DNA from 4 places in the Streptomyces sp. NBC_01525 genome. Region 1 is predicted to be linked to each of the others. Evidence: riboswitches for the same ligand, from Rfam matches in the RefSeq annotation. Region 1 holds a riboswitch; each other region holds the start of a gene.
What was found. A riboswitch is a leader RNA that binds a small molecule or an ion and turns the genes downstream of it on or off. The one in region 1 is predicted to bind cobalamin.
Positions count from the first base shown of each region.

Region 1 (4,753 bases):
ATGGGCCGCAGGGTCAGCTCGAAGCCCGGGTCGAGGAGGTTCTTCGTGCCGGTGGTGGCGGTGTGGGCCGCGGCGGCGTTGGGGGTGAGGGTGGTGTCGGGCATTACTGGCAGGCCTCGCAGGACTCGGGGTTTTCCAGGGAGCAGGCGACCGCTTCGGGGTCGGTCACCGGCAGCTGAGCGGGGACGGCCGCGCGGGCGGACTGCGCGATCCGGGTCGCCGGACGCGAGCGCAGGTAGTACGTGGTCTTGATGCCGCGCTTCCAGGCGTAGGCGTACATCGAGCTGAGCTTGCCGATGGTCGGCGACGCCATGAAGAGGTTCAGCGACTGGCTCTGGTCGAGGTAGGGCGTGCGGGCCGCGGCCATGTCGATCAGCGCGCGCTGCGGGATCTCCCAGGCGGTGCGGTACAGCGCCCGGGTCTCCTCGGGGATCCAGGGGACGTCCTGGACCGAGCCGTTGGCGTCGCGCAGCGCGTCCCGGGTGCGGGCGTCCCACAGCCCCAGCGCCTTCAGCTCCTCGATCAGGTACGCGTTGACCTGGAGGAACTCGCCGGAGAGGGTTTCGCGCTTGAAGAGGTTGGAGACCTGCGGCTCGATGCACTCGTAGACGCCCGCGATGGAGGCGATCGTCGCGGTCGGGGCGATGGCCAGCAGCAGCGAGTTGCGCATACCGGTCTCGGCGACGCGGGCGCGCAGCGCGGCCCAGCGGTCCGCCCAGAGCGGTTCGGCGTCCGGGTAGTGGTCGGGGTGGAGCACCCCGCGGGCGGTACGGGTCGCCGACCACGCCTGGTGCGGGCCGTGCCGCTCGGCGAGGTCCGCGGACGCCTCGTAGGCGGCGAGCATGATCCGCTCGGAGATCCGGGTGGACAGCGCACGCGCCTCGGGCGAGTCGAACGGCAGCCGCAGCCGGAAGAAGACGTCCTGGAGGCCCATCAGGCCCAGACCCACCGGCCGCCAGCGGGAGTTGGAGGCCGCCGCCTGCTCGGTCGGGTAGAAGTTGATGTCCACCACGCGGTCGAGGAAGGTGACGGCGGTGCGGACGGTGGCGTCCAGCCGCTCCCAGTCCATCGCGTCCTCCCACCCGGCGGCGGGGTCGCCGAGGTGCGCCGCGAGGTTGACCGAACCGAGGTTGCAGACCGCGGTCTCGCCGTCGTCGGTGACCTCCAGGATCTCCGTGCAGAGGTTGGAGGAGTGGACGACCTTGCCGGGCTCGGCGGTCTGGTTGGCGGTGCGGTTGGCGTGGTCCTTGAAGGTCATCCAGCCGTTGCCGGTCTGCGCCAGGGTGCGCATCATCCGGGAGTACAGCACCCGCGCCGGGACCTGCTTGGTGGCGCGGCCCTCGGCCTCCGCCGTGCGGTACGCGGCGTCGAACTCGTCGCCCCACAGGTCGACCAGCTCCGGGGCGTCCGAGGGGGAGAACAGCGACCAGTCGGCGTCGGCCTCGACGCGGCGCATGAACTCGTCGGGGATCCAGTGCGCGATGTTGAGGTTGTGGGTGCGCCGCGCCTCCTCGCCGGTGTTGTCGCGCAACTCCAGGAACTCCTCGATGTCCGCGTGCCAGGTCTCCAGGTAGACGCAGGCGGCGCCCTTGCGACGCCCGCCCTGGTTGACCGCCGCGACCGAGGCGTCCAGGGTCCGCAGGAACGGCACGATGCCGTTGGAGTGCCCGTTGGTGCCGCGGATCAGCGAACCGCGGGCCCGGATACGGGAGTACGAGAGGCCGATGCCACCGGCGTGCTTGGAGAGCCGGGCGACCTGGTGGTAGCGGTCGTAGATCGAGTCCAGCTCGTCCAGCGGCGAGTCCAGCAGATAGCAGGACGACATCTGCGGGTGGCGGGTGCCGGAGTTGAAGAGGGTGGGGGAGGAGGGCAGGTACGACAGCGAGCTGGTCAGGCGGAACAGCTCGGCGACGTCGGCCAGCGCCCGCGCCGAGTCGTTCTCGGCCAGACCGCAGGCGACCCGGAGCAGGAAGTGCTGCGGGGTCTCGATGACCTGCCGGGTGGTGGGGTGGCGCAGCAGGTAGCGGGAGTGGACGGTGCGCAGCCCGAAGTAGCCGAACCGGTCGTCGGCGCCGTCGGCCAGCGCCCGGGTGACGAGGGCGTCCAGCTCCTCGGCGTGGGTGGCGACGAAAGCGGCGGTGGAGTCGGAGATCAGGCCCTCGCGGTGGCCGGCGGCGACCGACGCGGAGAACGAGACGGCGCCCTCGCGCGCGGCCTCCTCGGCGATGGCGAGGGTGAGCAGCCGCGCGGCGAGCTTGGAGTACTGAGGCTCGTCGCCGATCAGACCGGCGGCGGCGTCGATCGCCAGCTCCCGCAGCCCGGCCTCGTCGGAGCCGGGGTGGCGGCCGCGGAGCGCGGCGGCGGCGATCTTGCCGGGGTCGGTGGCCGTCAGGTCGGCGGTCAGCTCGGTCAGGGTGCGCAGCAGGGCGGTGCCGGGCGGGTCCTGGCCTGGGGCGTCGGCGGGGAACGTGGCCGTCTCAAGCGCTGCGGCCTCGGCGTCGGTCGCGGACTGCGGTGGCGCGGTGGTCACGTGGTGCTCTCCCTCACTCGGCGGGGGCCGGAGGGAGGCGCGACGGACGTCCACGGCGGGCGGCGGCGCCCGGCGGCACACAGGGGCGCTCGGGCGCGCGGAGGCCCGCGCGGCGTCCACCGGCCCATCCCTCGGGGCCCGGACATCTCGACGTCCGGACCAGGGCGGCGCGGACGTACCATCGGCAGGTCTTCGGACTCACGGGGCGCACGCCGATCAGGCGATATCGGGGGATATCTGCGCTCTCGTACACCATTGCGGGACAGTTCCGGACTCACACCGGATTCCCCTGCGGCGACAGCGAGGACGAGCATACATGTGGTGGTGGGCTCTTGGGTGCACCCCCATATCTAGTGCGGTGTGGTGAGGGATGGGTGGCTGTCAGTGGTCTCGGGTCGGCCGAGCCGTGCCACGACTGGGCGAGCGGGCCTTCGCCCCGAACAACAGGCCGCCGCGTCCCGGAAGGAACACGGCGGCCTGCGGGGAGAGGTCGCGTCCGCGACGTCAGCGGCCCGCCGGAACGTCCGCCGTCGCGGGCGGCAGATCCGGCGTGACGCCCTTGTCGCCGGCGTCCGCGGTGTAGTCGCCGGGGCTGGTCTCGTCGATGCCGTCGGGGGCCTTGAGTGCGCGCAGGACGACGGTCAGGACGACCGTCACCACGACGTTGAGGACGAACGCCGTCAGGCCGATGTAGCCGATCTGGCCGATGCCGGGGATCTCCGCGCTGGAGCCGCCGAAGTGGGCCTGCGTCGGGCTCGCCACGCCGTAGGCGGCGAGCGTGCCGTAGGCCATGCCGACCGCCCAGCCGGCCAGCAGCGCCCAGCGGTGGAACCACCGGGTGAACAGGCCGCCGACCAGCGACGGCATCGTCTGGAGGATCCAGATGCCGCCCAGCAGCTGGAAGTTGATCGCCACGGTCTTGTCCATGCTGAGCACGAAGACCAGCGCGCCGACCTTCACCAGCAGCGACACCAGCTTGGCGACCTTGTGCTCCTGCTCGGGCGTGGCGCCGGGCCGCAGGAAGTCCTTGTAGACGTTGCGGGTGAAGAGGTTCGCCGCGGCGATGGACATGATCGCGGCGGGCACCAGCGCGCCGATGCCGATCGCGGCGAACGCCACGCCCGAGAACCAGCTCGGGAACATGTCCTCGAAGAGCTGCGGGATGGCGAGTTGGGCGTTGCCGTGGGTCTCCGTGCCCGCCTTGATCGCCATGAAGCCGAGCAGCGCGAGGAAGCCCAGCATCAGCGAGTACAGCGGCAGGATCGTGGTGTTGCGGCGGATCACATTGCGGCTGCGGGAGGAGAGCGTCGCGGTGATCGAGTGCGGATACATGAACAGCGCGAGCGCCGAGCCGAGCGCCAACGTGGCGTACGCCCACTGGCTGTTCGGGCCGCTCGCCAGCTCACCGCGCGGTTTGCCGGTCGGGCCCGGTTCGGCGAACGCCTTGCCCGCCGCGTGGAAGATCGCGTCGAAACCGCCGAGCTTGATCGGGATGTAGATGATCGCGACGGCGATGACCAGGTAGATCAGCCCGTCCTTGACGAACGCGATCAGCGCCGGGGCGCGCAGCCCCGAGGAGTAGGTGTACGCGGCGAGCACCGCGAACGCGATCAGCAGCGGCAGGTCCTTGACGAACCAGTTGGTGTTCTCGCCGCCGCCGACGCCCATCACGTCCAGGACCGCCTGGATGCCGACGAGTTGGAGGGCGATGTACGGCATCGTCGCCAGGATGCCGGTCAGTGCGACGGCCAGCGACAGGCCCTTCGAGCCGAAGCGCCCGCGCACGAAGTCGGAGGTGGTGACGTAGCCGTGCTTGTGCGAGACGGACCAGAGGCGGGGCAGGAAGGTGAAGATCATCGGGTACACGAGGATCGTGTACGGCACGGCGAAGAAGCCGGACGCGCCCGCCGCGTAGATCGCCGCCGGGACGGCCACGAAGGTGTACGCGGTGTAGAGGTCGCCGCCGAGCAGGAACCACGTCACCCAGGTGCCGAAACTCCGGCCGCCCAGCCCCCATTCGTCGAGGCTGGCGGACTGCTCGGCCTTGCGCCAGCGGGCCGCGAGGAAGCCCATGACGGTGACGGCGATGAAGAAGAGGACGAAGACGGTGAGGGCGACGCCGTTGACGCCGTCGGTGCCGGATACGGCGAGCGCGGAGGAGGGGAGCATCACGTGGCCGCACCGCCCTTACGGGCGCGGTTCTCCCGCTGGACCAGCTTGTAC
Region 1 covers NZ_CP109397.1:4,732,918-4,737,670, forward strand. The annotation lists gene OG422_RS21315 (ribonucleotide-diphosphate reductase subunit beta) at 1-104, opposite strand, end outside; gene OG422_RS21320 (ribonucleoside-diphosphate reductase subunit alpha) at 104-2,530, opposite strand; cobalamin riboswitch at 2,696-2,861, opposite strand; gene mctP (monocarboxylate uptake permease MctP) at 3,035-4,699, opposite strand; gene OG422_RS21330 (DUF3311 domain-containing protein) at 4,699-4,753, opposite strand, start outside.

Region 2 (4,753 bases), 3.3 Mb from region 1:
CGCAGCAGCGCACCGGTGTCGGCGTGCTCCTCGATCAGATCGCCGAGCCGGTCCAGCTGCTCCTCGCGCAGCGCGCCGAAACCGGTGTCCGGCGCCGGGACGAACGCCCGCCCCGCGTCGGCCGCCACCCGGCTCAGGAACGCCCGCCGGAACGCGTCGCTCTCCAGCGACCCGTGCCAGTGCGTCCCCCACACCGCGCCCGACCGGCAGCCGTCCAGCGGCCGCCCGTCGGCGTCGGTGAAGAACGGCTCCCCGCCGCCGACCTCGGCTACACCGTGGTGGATCTCGTACCCCTCGGCCGGTGCGCCGAGCGCCGTGCCGACGGGCCGGGCCAGCGTCTTCTCCGCCGCGAACCGCACCCGTACGGGAAGCAGCCCCAGGCCCGGCACGGTGCCCGCCCGCGACTCCACCTCGTCGTCGATCACCTCGCCGAGCATCTGGAACCCGCCGCAGATCCCCAGCACCGGACGGCCCTCGGCGGCCCGCCGGGCGACCGCGTCGGCCAGCCCCCGCTCCCGCAACCAGGCCAGCGCCCGCACCGTGCCGCGGGTGCCCGGCAGCACCACCAGATCCGCGTCCGCCAGCTCCTCGGCGCGGTCCACGAACCGCACCACCACGCCCGGTTCGGCGGCCAGCGCGTCCACGTCCGTGAAGTTCGACATCAGCGGCACCGCCGCGACCGCCACCCGCAGCACATCGGCGCCGTGCGGCGGCGCCACCACGCTCTCGCGGACCGCGCCGCGCAGCGACACCCGCAGCCCGTCCTCCTCGTCGATGCCCAGCCCGTGCGCGAACGGCAGCACGCCCAGCGACGGCCGCCCGGTCAGCTCCCGCAGCATGTCCAGGCCCGGCTCCAGCAGCGCCACATCGCCGCGGAACTTGTTGACGAGATACCCGGCGACCAGCGCCTGGTCCTCCTTCGACAGCAGCGCCGTGGTCCCGAAGAACGACGCGAACACGCCGCCCCGGTCGATGTCGCCGACCACCACCACCGGCAGCCGCCCGGCCCGCGCGATGCCCATGTTGACGATGTCGGTCCGCCGCAGGTTGATCTCCGCCGGGGAGCCCGCGCCCTCGCAGATCACCACGTCATGGGCGCGCCGCAGCTCCGCCAGACAGTCGGTGACGGTGGCCAGCAGCTCCGCGCGCCCGCCGGGCCGCGCCCCGCTCCCGGGGCGCCCGAAGTACCCCTGCGCGCTCATCTCGCCGACCGGTTTGCCGAGCAGCACCACCTGGCTGCTGCGGTCCCCGCCGGGCTTGAGCAGCACCGGGTTCATCAGCGCGGACGGCTCCACCCGGGCGGCCGCCGCCTGCATCGCCTGCGCCCGGCCGATCTCCGCGCCGTCCCGCGTCACGAACGAGTTCAGCGACATGTTCTGCGCCTTGAACGGCGCGACGTTCACGCCCTGCCGCACCAGCCAGCGGCAGATCCCCGCGGTCACCACGCTCTTGCCCGCGTCGGAGGTGGTCCCCGCGATCAGCAGCCCGCCGCCCGTCACCGGATCCTGCCCTTCCGCCGGGCGAGGGCCGGACGCACCGCGCCCGCCAGCAGCCGCCCGGCCACCGTCGTCGTCAACGCCAGCACGCTCACTCGGCGCGAGAGCCGCACCGCCCGCGCGATGTCCTCCGTCGCCACCGGCCGCCCCGCTTCGTTCAGCCGCGGCCGGTGCTCGACGCGCCCGCCGTACGCCAGCGTCCCGCCGAGCCGTACGCCCAGCGCCCCCGCGAACGCGGCCTCCACCGGGCCCGCGTTGGGGCTCGGATGCGCTCCGCCGTCGCGCCGCCAGGCCCGCGCGGCGCCGCGCGGGTCCGGGGCGGCGAACACGGTGAGCGCGGCGGTCAGCCGGGAGGCGGGCCACCCGGCCACATCGTCCAGCCGCGCCGACGCCCAGCCGAACCGGCGGTAGCGGGGCGACTTGTGACCCACCATCGCGTCGAGGGTGTTCACCGCCCGGAACGCGACCAGGCCCGGGACACCGCCGACGGCGCCCCACACCAGCGCGCCCACCACGGCGTCCGAGGTGTTCTCCGCGACCGACTCGACGACCGCCCGCGCCATCTGCGGCCCGTCCAGCGCCTGCGGATCCCGGCCGCACAGATGCGGCAGCCGCCGCCGCGCCCGCGCCAGGTCCCCGGCGGCCAGCGCATCGCCGACGGCCCGCGCCTCCCGGCCCAGCGAGGTGCCGCCCAGCACCGACCAGACGGTCGCGGCGGTCAGCGCGGTGGTGGCGGCGGTACGGGCGGCGGAGGGGACGGGCGCGGGGCCGCGCACCGCGCGCCGCAGCAGGGCGGCACCAGCGGTGGCACCGCCCGCGCAGAGCAGGGCGTGCACGGCGCCGTGGCCGCGGTGGTCGCGCCAGAGCCGGGCCTCGACGGCCGTCGAGGCGCGCCCGAAGGCGGCCACCGGATGGCCGCGCCGCGGGTCGGCGGCGAGCAGATCACCGAGAAAGCCCAGGGCCGCACCGCACGCGTAGGTGGCGTGTTCGGCACGCATCGGATCAGACCGCCGTCACGCCTCGACGGATCACCGAAGGCACACGGGAGACTCTGAGCGGGCTGCCGGGCATGGGGTATGTCCTCACTCAGGGTCCGCGCCCTGGTTCGACGTGACGGCGACAGGAGTCTCCTGGCTCCCCGGATCGGCGTTTCCCCCGGCCTTCCAGCCCTGGCGTGCGCCCGTCGGGCGTGCACGAGGCGGACCGTGGCCTTCGTCGGAGGAACGCTCCCCGGTGACAGTGGCGGGACCGCGCCGGATTCGCACCGGACTTCCTCTGCTGTCGCCGATTGGCGTGGGAAGTCCACCACGCCCCGCCAACCCCGTCAACTCGCCCGTGACCTGCGACGCCGCGGTACCGCACGGCCTGTGGCCCACACCACAGGGCCCTCACAACGCACGGCGCCCGGTCACCGCGGAGCTGCGGTGACCGGGCGCCGTGCGCGTACTGCCGGACGGGTCAGGCGGCGACGATCAGATAGAGGCCGTACGCCACCGCGGCCGCGCAGACCGCGTACGCGGCGAGGCCGCCGATCCGCGCGCCGGTGCTCGGGGCGCCCGCCGTGGCGGCCGCGCCCTCCTGCCGGAGGCGGGCCGTGCCGACGATGCCGACCGTGAACAGGCCCACGATCCCGACCGTCACCACCAGGGTGACGCCGAAGACCTGGCCGAGAGCTGCCCAGTCGATGCTCATGCTGCGGTTCCTCAGAGTCGGGCGGTCAGCCGGCGGCTGTCGCGGTCGTGGCGCGCGGGGCGCTCGCGGCGAGGGCGGCCTCCTCGCCCTCGGCGGGCGCGAGCGACCCGGCCGGGGGAGGGGCGACCGTCTGGAGGGCCGCGGTGACCACACCGGGCGGCTCCGTGGCCTCGGCCTCGTTGACGTTGGTGTGGTCGATGGGCTTGCGGCGGGACGCGGCCCAGATGGCGCCGCAGATGCCGAGCGCGAGGACGGCGACGGCGGTGATGCCCCAGTCGCCCTGGTCGGCCAGGAGCGCGGCACCGGCGGAGACCAGGCCCGCGGCCGGGAGCGTCAGGCACCAGGCGACGACCATCCGCACCGCCGTCGACCAGCGCACCACGCCGCCCTTGCGGCCCAGACCCGAACCCATCACCGAACCCGAGCAGACCTGGGTGGTGGAGAGCGCGAAACCGAGGTGCGAGGAGGCCAGGATGGTGGCCGCGGCGCTGGTCTGGGCGGCGAAGCCCTGCGGCGGCTGGATGTCGGTGATGCCCTTGCCCATCGTGCGGATGATCCGCCAGCCGCCCAGGTAGGTGCCGAGGGCGATGGCCAGACCGGCCGAGGCGATGACCCACAGCGGCGGGTCGGCGTGCGGGGCGACCACACCGCCGGTGATCAGCGCGAGGGTGATCACGCCCATCGTCTTCTGCGCGTCGTTGGTGCCGTGCGCCAGCGAGACCAGCGCCGCCGAGGCGATCTGCCCGGCGCGGTACCCCTTGGCCGTCTCCTGCTCGTCACGGCCCCGGGACAGCCGGTACGTCAGCCGGGTCGCGGCCATCGACGCGATACCGGCGACCACCGGGGCGGCCACGGCCGGGATGAGGACCTTCATCACCACGGCGCCGCCGTGCACACCGTTGGTGCCCACGGACACCAGCGTGGCGCCGATCAGACCGCCGAACAGGGCGTGGGAGGAGCTGGAGGGGAGGCCGGCGAGCCAGGTGAGGAGGTTCCAGACGATCGCGCCGACCAGACCGGCGAAGATCACTTCAGGTCTGATACCGGCGCTTTCGTCGATGATCCCGCCGGAGATGGTCTTGGCGACCTCCACGGACAGGAACGCGCCGACGAGGTTGAGGACCGCCGACATCGCCACCGCGATTTTGGGCTGTAGCGCGCCGGTGGAGATGGTGGTGGCCATGGCGTTGGCCGTGTCGTGGAAGCCGTTCGTAAAGTCGAACACCAAGGCCGTGACGATCACGATCCCGATGAGAAGCGTGATGTGTTCCATTCACCCAGGCAATCAGTTCGAAGGTCAGTGACGCCGGAAACGTACGAAGGGTGGGTGAACGGGAGGTGAACGTGGCCGGGCGCAGTAATGACGCCGCCGCAGTGTTCGAGAGGAGGTATCTCACACGTCACTTCCACCCCATCTGTACGTGGCTCGAATGTGCTGCTGCGCGACCCGATTCCGGCTTGTTCCACGACGCGTGAACGGCATGCGAACGACCCCGTCGCGGTGCGTCACCCCGCTGGTGAAGGGCGCGGGAGTCATCCCGGCGACCGCCCGGGCCCGGCGCGAC
Region 2 covers NZ_CP109397.1:1,443,530-1,448,282, reverse strand. The annotation lists gene OG422_RS06530 (cobyric acid synthase) at 1-1,499, opposite strand, end outside; gene OG422_RS06525 (cobalamin biosynthesis protein) at 1,496-2,494, opposite strand; cobalamin riboswitch at 2,620-2,773, opposite strand; gene OG422_RS06520 (hypothetical protein) at 2,955-3,188, opposite strand; gene OG422_RS06515 (anion permease) at 3,214-4,461, opposite strand.
Region 2: it holds a riboswitch for cobalamin, as region 1 does, so the genes downstream of both, OG422_RS06525 (cobalamin biosynthesis protein) here and OG422_RS21320 (ribonucleoside-diphosphate reductase subunit alpha) in region 1, are expected to answer to the same signal.

Region 3 (4,753 bases), 1.8 Mb from region 1:
TCTCACATTTCCCAGTCGTCGTCGGCGGTGTCCTCCGCCCCGCCCATGACGGTGGATGAGCCGGAGCCGGAGGAGAACTCATCATTCTCGTCCGCGCCCGGCGACACCGCCGCCAGGATCTCCGGACCGGCCTCCGTCCGCGCGCCGCCGGGCCGGGCCGGACGGCGTGATCTCCACGGATGACCCACCGGGGCCGGGACCCTGCAAGCGCCCCGGCCCCGTACGAGCGTCCCGTCACGACGTGGGCAACTCACCCCGCACCGTACGGGCCGCCGCCACCAGGTTCTCCAGAGACGCCCGGGTCTCCGCCCAGCCGCGGGTCTTCAGGCCGCAGTCGGGGTTGACCCACAGGCGTTCGGCGGGGATGGCCTTCAGGGCGGTTCGCAGCAGGGCCGTGGTCTCCCCGGCACTCGGTACGCGCGGCGAGTGGATGTCGTACACGCCGGGGCCGGCCTCGCGCAGGTAGCCGTGGGCGGCCAGTTCGCGGGCCACCTGCATATGGGAGCGGGCCGCCTCCAGGCTGATGACGTCGGCGTCCAGATCGTCGATGGCCTGCACGATGTCGCCGAACTCCGCGTAGCACATGTGCGTATGGATCTGGGTGCCCGGACGGACTCCGCCCGTGGTCAGGCGGAACGCCTCCGTGGCCCAGGACAGGTACGCGGCGTGGTCGGCGGCGCGCAGCGGCAGGGTCTCGCGCAGCGCCGGTTCGTCGACCTGGATCACCGGCGTACCGGCCGCCTCCAGGTCCCCGACCTCGTCGCGCAGCGCCAGTGCGACCTGGCGCGCGGTGGCGCCGAGCGGCTGGTCGTCACGGACGAACGACCAGGCCAGCATGGTCACCGGCCCGGTCAGCATCCCCTTGACGGGCCGCTCGGTGCAGGACTGCGCGTACGTCGTCCAGCGCACCGTCATCGGCTCCGGGCGGGAGATGTCCCCGGCGAGGATCGGCGGCCGGACATAGCGGGTGCCGTACGACTGGACCCAGCCGTGCTGCGTGGCGAGGTAGCCGGTGAGCTGCTCGGCGAAGTACTGGACCATGTCGTTGCGTTCGGGCTCGCCGTGCACCAGGACGTCCAGCCCGGCCTTCTCCTGGAAGGCCAGCGCCTCGCGGATCTCGCTCCGGATCCGCTCCTCGTACCCGGCGGTGTCGATCCGCCCGGCCCGCAGATCGGCCCGCGCGGTGCGCAACTCGGTGGTCTGCGGGAACGAGCCGATGGTCGTCGTCGGCAGCAGCGGCAGCCCCAGGTGGGCGCGTTGGGCGGCGGTCCGCTCGCCGTACGGCTGGGAGCGGCGGGCGTCCGCGTCGGTGACGGCGGCGGCGTGGGCGCGGACCGCCGGGTCGTGGGTGAGGCGGGAGTTCGCCCGGGAGGCCAGGTCGGCCCTGTTGGCGGCCAGTTCGGCGGCGATCGCGCCGGTGCCGCGGGCCAGGCCCTGGGCGAGGGTGACGATCTCGGTGGCCTTCTGCCGGGCGAAGGCGAGCCAGCGCAGGATCTGCGGGTCGATGTCGCGTTCGGCGGTGGTGTCGAGGGGGACGTGCAGGAGGGAGCAGGAGGCCGCGACGTCGACCCGGTCGGCCAGCCCCAGCAGCGTGCCGAGAGTGGTGAGCGACGCGGTCAGGTCGTTGACCCAGATGTTGCGGCCGTTGACGACACCGGCCACCAGCCGCTTGCCGGGCAGCCCGCCGACGGCGGCGAGCGCGTCGACGTGGGCGGCGGCGGATTCGGTGAAGTCCAGCGCCAGCCCGTCCACCGGCGCCTTCGCCAGCACCGGCAGCGCGTCGCCGAGACGGTCGAAGTAGGAGGCGACGAGCAGTTTCGGCCGGTCGGTGAGGGCGCCCAGCTCACGGTAGGCGCGGGCGGCGGCGTTCAGCTCGGCAGGCGTACGGTCCTGCACCAGCGCGGGCTCGTCCAGCTGCACCCACCCGGCACCGGCGGCCCGCAGATCGGCCAGCACCTCGGCGTAGACGGGCAGCAACCGGTCCAGCAGCGTCAGCGGGTCGAAGTCCGAGGCGACCCCGGGCGCGGGCTTCGCCAGCAGGAGGTAGGTGACCGGGCCGACCAGTACCGGACGGGCCGTCAGCCCGAGCGCCAGGGCCTCCGTCAGCTCGCCCACCTGCTTGCCGGAGTCGGCCGCGAACACCGTGTCAGGCCCCAACTCGGGCACCAGATAGTGGTAGTTGGTGTCGAACCACTTGGTCATCTCCAGCGGCGCGACGTCCTGCGTCCCGCGCGCCATGGCGAAGTAACCATCGAGCCGGTCGGCGGCGACGGCCTCGCGGTGACGCCGGGGGATCGCGCCCACCATGACGGTGGTGTCCAAGACGTGGTCGTAGTACGAGAAGTCGCCGGTCGGGACCTCGCCGATACCGGCGTCGGCCAGCTGCCGCCAGTGGGTGCGGCGCAGGTCGGCGGCGGTGGCGCGCAGCGTGTCGGCGGTGACGCGGCCCTTCCAGTACCCCTCGATCGCCTTCTTCAGTTCCCGGTTCTGCCCCTGACGGGGGTAGCCGTACACGGTGGCCCGTGCTGCCGCTGCCGCGGACTCGGTGGTCACGGAGATCTCCTTCGCGAGATGAATCCCTGAGATCCCGGCGACGGGACGGAGCGCGAAGGGGTGACGAACCGGACGGCGCGGCCCCGCGCGACGCGGCGCGGTCTCCGTCCGATATGTGTACGCCGACCCGCCCACGAGGTCACCGGGATGTCCGGGCACACAGGGCGCGCACCCGGGCAGTTGGCAGGTCTTCGGACTCGCGGGCACGTCCTCCGGGGGAGGACACCTACTGGCCGTCGCTTCCCGGGCCCCATGGACCCAGTGCGTATGACGGCGGTCGTTCCCGCTCACCGCTGCGGGGCAGTCCCGGATTCCCACCGGGTTCCCTCTTACGACGACCCGCCTGGCGGACGGGGCGAACCAGCTGCACGCGCCACCCTACGGTCCGGCCGGCGCCGCGGCGGCGGTCCGTCCGTCATCCGGACGGTGAGGTGAGCCACGCGGCGCGCCCGCATGAATCGGACGAGGGCGGGAAACGCGGCACGCGCCTGCTGCCCCGCCACCGATGAGCGGCCGCCGGTCCCTCAACCGGCGGCACGGACCGGGCCCCTCAGCCCGCTCCGCCGGGTCGGTGCGGCCCGGCCTGTGCGGCCCGGGCCGGTCGGAGATGGCTGGTCCGCCCGGCCCGGTCGGCGACGCCTCGTCCGTCCGGTCCGGTCAGTGCCGCCCGGTGTCGATGACGCAGAAGCGGTTGCCCTCGGGATCTGCGAGGACGAGGAAATCCGCGTCGTCCGCCGCGAGGTCCCACGCCACCCGCCGGGCACCCAGGCCCACCAGCCGTTCGACCTCGGCGGCCTGGTCGGCGGCGTCCCCGGCGTACAGGTCCAGATGGACCCGCGGACGCTCCTGGACCGGCGTCACGCTGCGGCCGAGTGCCACCTGCACGCCGTGCCCGGCGGCCGGTACGAGGACCACCCAGTCGTCCTCGATCTCCTCGCGCGGGACGTATCCCAGCGCCTCACCCCAGAACGCCGCCGCCCGCCGCACGTCCGAGACCCCCAGCACCACGGAACCCACTGTCAGCATGGGCCGATTCTGACGCACCGCACGGCGCGTGGGGCGGGATCGGTGGAACGGGCGGAAAGCGGTCCCCGCCGGGCCAGGCGGGCGCCACACCCCGCACACACCACCCGATCTGTCCACTCCGCTCCGAAATGTCGCCCGGTGGGGTGGCGTGGCACCCTGGCTGTGGCGCGGGCGCGGCGACACCGGAGGCAGGAATCGGCTGCCCCGGAGACCGGAGCGGCCGGCCGTCCCACACGACCGGGGCGGACGCCCGGCCGCACCCTGAGCATGCAACCGAACGAGGCGGTCACCATGGAGTTCGGCATCTTCACCGTCGGCGATGTGACGGCCGACCCGACCACCGGCCGTACGCCGAGCGAGCACGAGCGCATCAAGGCCACGCTCGCCATCGCGGCGAAAGCGGAGGAGGTCGGTCTGGACGTGTTCGCCACCGGCGAGCACCACAATCCGCCGTTCGTGCCGTCGTCGCCCACCACCCTCCTCGGATACCTGACGGCCCGCACAGACCGGCTCGTCCTGTCCACCTCCACGACGCTGATCACCACCAACGACCCCGTGAAGATCGCCGAGGACTTCGCCTACCTCCAGCATCTCGCCGACGGCCGCGTCGACCTGATGCTGGGCCGCGGCAACACCGGCCCCGTCTACCCGTGGTTCGGCCAGGACATCCGCCAGGGCATCCCGCTCGCCATCGAGAACTACGCGCTGCTGCACCGGCTCTGGCGGGAGGACGTCGTCGACTGGGAGGGCACGTTCCGCAGCCCGCTCCAGGGCTTCACTGCCACGCCCCGGCCCCTGGACGGCGTCCCCCCGTTCGTCTGGCACGGCTCGATCCGCTCCCCGGAGATCGCGGAACAAGCCGCGTACTACGGCGACGGCTTCTTCCACAACAACATCTTCTGGCCCATGTCCCACACCCGGCGGATGATCCGCCTCTACCGGCAGCGCTTCGCCCACCACGGCCACGGCACCCCCGAACAGGCCATCGTCGGCCTCGGCGGCCAGGTGTTCATGCGTGCCAACTCCCAGGACGCGGTACGCGAGTTCCGCCCGTACTTCGACAACGCGCCCGTCTACGGGCACGGGCCGTCCCTGGAGGAGTTCACCGAGCAGACGCCGCTGACCGTCGGCTCGCCGCAGCAGGTCATCGAGCGGACCCTCGGCTTCCGCGACG
Region 3 covers NZ_CP109397.1:6,571,043-6,575,795, forward strand. The annotation lists gene OG422_RS28290 (hypothetical protein) at 3-188, opposite strand; gene metE (5-methyltetrahydropteroyltriglutamate--homocysteine S-methyltransferase) at 235-2,553, opposite strand; cobalamin riboswitch at 2,739-2,885, opposite strand; gene OG422_RS28300 (VOC family protein) at 3,211-3,579, opposite strand; gene OG422_RS28305 (LLM class flavin-dependent oxidoreductase) at 3,871-4,753, shown strand, end outside.
Region 3: it holds a riboswitch for cobalamin, as region 1 does, so the genes downstream of both, metE (5-methyltetrahydropteroyltriglutamate--homocysteine S-methyltransferase) here and OG422_RS21320 (ribonucleoside-diphosphate reductase subunit alpha) in region 1, are expected to answer to the same signal.

Region 4 (4,753 bases), 2.8 Mb from region 1:
ACCGCTCGGGCCGGTACCGGGTCCGCACTGAGCGGCGGCCGCCGAGCCACAGCCCGGCCAGCGCCGCCGCCAGGCCCGCGATCAGCAGCGGCAGCCCGAGACCCGCGCCCGCCTGCGCCAGCAGGCCGTACGTCCCGGCACACACGCCCAGCAGCCCGCCGAGCGTCAGCGCCGCCGTGGTCCGCCGCACCGCGCGCGGCACCTCGGCCCGGCGCCCGTACCCCCGCGCGTCCATCGCCCCGGCCAGCGCCACCGAACGCTCCAACGCGCCCTCCAACACCGGCAGCCCCACCTGGAGCAGCGCCACGAACCCGCGGTCCGGGCGGCCCCGCAGCCGCCGCGCCGCCCGCAGCCGCTGCACATCGGCGACCAGATGCGGCGCGAACGTCATCGCCACGACCACCGCGACCCCCGCCTCGTACAGCGCCCCCGGCAGCGACTTCAGCAGCCGCGCCGGGCTCGCCAGGGCGTTCGCGGCGCCCACACAGATCAGCAGGGTGGCGAGCTTCAGCCCGTCGTAGAGGGCGAAGACCATGCCCTCCGCGGTGACCCGGCCGCCCACCCGGACGCCCTGCGCCCAGTCGGGCAGCGGCAGTTCCGGCAGCGTCACCAGGGTGTGCGTCCCCGGCACCGGCGACCCCAGGACGAACGCGAACACCAGCCGGATGCCCAGCACCAGCAGCCCCAGCTTCACGAACGCGCCGTACGACCGGGCCCACGGCGCATCCGTCCGCCGCGCCGCCACGACAAACCCGGCCACCGCGATCAGCAGCCCCAGCAGCAACGGATTGGTCGTCCGCGACGCCGCCGCGGCCAGCCCCAGCGCCCACAGCCACCAGGCGCCCGCGTGCAGCGCCGTACTCCGGGTGGCCTGCGGCGCCCTCATCCGCGACGGCGACGGGCCTGCCACACCGCCGCCGCCCCCAGCACCACGACCGCCGCGCCGCCACCGAGCAGCCCCGCCGACGGTCCGCCGTCGCCGTCCGCCCCGGCCGAAGGCTTCCCCGGCGCCTTCGGCTCGGACGTACCCGAACCGCTCACCTGCTCCGCGCACCCCGCCTCCGGATACCCGGCGACCCCGCACAACAGCCCCTGCGCGTCGTACCGCAGCGGCTTCGCCACCGCGGCCAGCGCCTCACCGGCCGACGCGTCCTCGGGCACCCGCGCGCACGCCGTCCGCTCCCGCGGCGGCCGCTCACCGTCCGGCGCGTCCGCCGCCGACCCGAAGTCGACGACGACGCCGACCCGCTTCGTCCCGGACTTCTGCGGCGTACCGGAGCACAGCTTCCCGAAATCGGCCGCCGCCCGCGGCCGGTCCACCGCCGACGACTCCGCGCTGACCGTGAACCGGAAACCGGCCACCGCACCGTCCGCGGGCCGCAGCGTCGCCGGGCCCTGCGTCGCGTACGCCCACGTGCCGCCCGCGCCGTCCCAGAACGACCAGTACCGGTACCCCTGCGCCTGCGCCGGGCCCGCGCCCAGCGCCGTCACCGCTCCGGCCAGCGCCAGCGCACCGGCCCACCGCGACCGCCGCATCACTGCCCGCGCTTCCGGCGGCCGCTCAGCAGGAACCCGATACCGGCACCCGCGGCGAGCCCCACCGGCACCAGCCACCACGCGCTGATCGAGCCGGTGCCCTTCTCCTTCGGCACCGCCTTCTCCGCGGCGGCGGACGGCTTCGGGCCCGTCGCGTTCAGCGCGGCCACCAGATCCGTACCGCCGAAGTCCCGCGGGTCGGTGCCCGTGGCGTGCGCCGCCAGCACCAGCTGCGCGTACGCCGCCGGACCGGCCTGCTTCGCCCACGCCGGGCCGTTCTTCTCCAGCCACGCCAGCGGCTTGGCCGCCGCCGCGCCGTGCCCGCCGGCGGCCAGCGCCACCACCGCGTCCGCGGTGTTCCCGACATCCGGCTGCGGCTCGGCGCCCGGCATCGCCGACATCAGATGCTGCCCGTGCGCGTCCATCTCCTTCACCAGGTACGCGCTCGCGCCCGACGCGGCGGACCGCAGCGCGGCCGCATCCGCACCGGTCGGCTCCTTCTTCCCGCCGCAGTCCGGCGCGGCCACCGGGGTGTCGGCGTCCTTGCCCGCCGCCGGGACGACGAAGCCCTTGCCGAGCGCGCCGGTCGCCGCGGCGGCCGAGGCATCCGCGTTCGCCGCCGCGCCCTTGAGCTGGAAGGTGAACGCACCGCGCTCGGCGGGCTTCACCGCGCACCCGAGCCGGAACGTCAGCAGCCCCTCGTACGGCGTGTGCCCCTTCGGCGACGTGACCTTCGCCGGGTCCTCGCCCGCCGCGGCCAGCGCGCCGATGACCACCGCGGTGGAGTTGGCGTCGCTGGGTGACCCCGGCATCGACGGCCAGCCGCCGTCGTCGTTCTGCACCGACGTCAGCCAGTGCACCGCCTTGTCCACCGCCTGGCCGTGCCCGCCGAGCGCCGCCAGCGCCTGCACCGCCGCGCCCGTCTGGTTGGTGTCCCGCATCGTCGACGCGCCGCACGCCTTCGCGGTGTCGGCGCGGTACGCGGTGAACGCGCCGTCGGCGCACTGCTGGCCGGTCAGCCAGTCCACGGCCGTGGCGGCGGGCTTGACCTGCACGGTGTGCTGGGCGAGCAGCGCCAGCGACTGCCGCCACACGCCGTCGTACTGCGGGTCACCGGAGCCGTACAGGCCCGCGGGCAGCTTCTTGGGGGACGGCGCCGGAGTGGCGAACGCGGCGGGCGCGGTCGCCGCGACCGGCACGAGCGCCGCGGCGCACACCACGGCGGCGCGGCGCACCAGGGCGGCGCGGGAAGGGGCCAGGGGGGCCATCGTCGGTGCCTCTCAGTCAGGTCGCTCGGAGCGCTCGGGGCGTCGCGGGGCGGACGGCCGCGCTCGGCCCTCCACCCGCACGACGGCCGGGGCCGTACGCGGTGGCACCGGGCTCAGCTCCGTATACCTCGACGGTGCCGCCACCGGTCCGGCCGCCGCACGCGGCCCGCCGGTGGCGGGAGCCTGTCGCGCCCCATCGGGTGTTCCGGCTCGTGCGGACCGCGCCCACGGCGCACGTCCGCCCTGACGGTTGCGGGTCAGCGCCGGAATTTCACCGGCTTCCCCCGATCGGGCACGGATGGAGTTGTCCGCACATTTTAGCGGTCGCCCCGCTACGCCCACCCGGCGCCGGGGCGGCGGCCACCGCGGTACGAAGGCAGGCGCGGCCCGACGGTCACCGCCGTACGGCCGCCACCGGGGCGCGACGGCCACCCGGCCCCGGCGCCACCGGGGTGCGACGGCCCCGCCGAGACTTGTCGGCCGCCCCGTGCCGTACGCCTCACACCGCCCGGTACGTCACCGGATCCGACCCCGGCACCGCCTCCGCCCGGCCCAGCGTCATCAGCCGCCGCAGATGCGCCTCGGCCTCCGCCACCGCGATGTTCCGCGAGGCGTACGGGATCCGCTCCCAGGGACGGTTCCACTCCATCGCCACCGTCAGCTGCCACAGCGTCAGCGGCTCCGCGAGCAGCCGTACCGGACCGCCGAGCCGCGCCTCGTGGTGATCGAGCAGCGCACGGGCCCGCCCCGCCGCGTCGGTGAACGCATGCTGATGGGCGGGCAGCACCTCCGCCGGGGCGAGCCGCGCGACCCGCTCCAGCGACGCGAGGTAATCCCCCAGCGGGTCGGTGGGCGCCTCGCCCGGCCCCTCGTACACACCGATGTGCGGGCTGACCCCCGGCAGCAGATGATCACCGGAGAACAGTCGCCCGAACCCGGCGCCCGGCGCCCGCCCCGGGTGCGCCTCCTCCAGATGCAGACAGACATGGCCGGGCGTGTGCCCCGGCGTCCAGACGGCACGCAGCCGACGGCCGGGCAGCTCCAGCAGCTCACCCGGGGCGATGTGCCGGTCCGGCACCGCCGCCCGCTGACCCGGCAGCTCCCCGCCGCCCGTCAACGGCGCGAGATGCTCCTCGGGCGCCCCGGCGGCGGCCAGCTTCGCGGCCAGCCGCGCCCGCCACGCGGCGGGCCGCGCCGCCCGGGTGCGCCGGACGACATCGGCGTCCACGGAGGCCCGGTCGCGAAGGCGGCGACGGCGCGGGCCCCGCCGCCGGTTCCCGGAGGCCCTGTGGACTCCTGCTCCGGGAGGTGGTATCAGTTCAACGACCCATAACTGACGTGCCGTCAGAATTGCTTCGGTGTCGCTCCGCCCCCCGGCGGACGGCCCGGGACGGCGCCGGACACGCGCGACGCGCAGGCAGTTGACGGAAGTTCCCGCCCCGCCCCGGACGCCGGGCGGGGCGGCCGACCGCGGGAGGCGGCAGCCATGAGCGACCTCGTCGAACACGGCAAGCTCTACATAGGCGGTGAACTCGTCGACCCCGCCGGACCCGACACCCTCGACGTGATCTCCCCGCACACCGAACAGCTCATCGGCCGCGTCCCGCACGCCACCCGCGCCGACGTCGACCGCGCCGTCACCGCCGCCCGCACCTCCTTCGACTCCGGCGTCTGGGCCGACACTCCGCTGGAGGAGCGGATCGCGGTGGTCACCCGCATCAAGGACGCCTTCGCCGTCCGCAGCGAGGAGATCGCCAAGGTCATCAGCGCCGAGAACGGCACCCCCTACACCTCCGGCGTGATGGTCCAGGCGCTCGCCGCGATGCTGGTGTGGGACGCCGCGCTGACCGTGGCCCGCGACTTCCCGTTCGAAGAACGCCGCGACGGTCTCCTCGGCCCGCTGCTCATCCGCCGCGAGCCCGCCGGAGTCGTCGCCGCGGTCGTCCCCT
Region 4 covers NZ_CP109397.1:1,947,810-1,952,562, reverse strand. The annotation lists partial or broken gene OG422_RS08695 (CbiQ family ECF transporter T component) at 1-886, opposite strand, end outside; gene OG422_RS08690 (SCO2322 family protein) at 883-1,536, opposite strand; gene OG422_RS08685 (prenyltransferase/squalene oxidase repeat-containing protein) at 1,536-2,804, opposite strand; cobalamin riboswitch at 2,982-3,122, opposite strand; partial or broken gene OG422_RS08680 (MBL fold metallo-hydrolase) at 3,304-4,035, opposite strand; gene OG422_RS08675 (aldehyde dehydrogenase) at 4,291-4,753, shown strand, end outside.
Region 4: it holds a riboswitch for cobalamin, as region 1 does, so the genes downstream of both, OG422_RS08685 (prenyltransferase/squalene oxidase repeat-containing protein) here and OG422_RS21320 (ribonucleoside-diphosphate reductase subunit alpha) in region 1, are expected to answer to the same signal.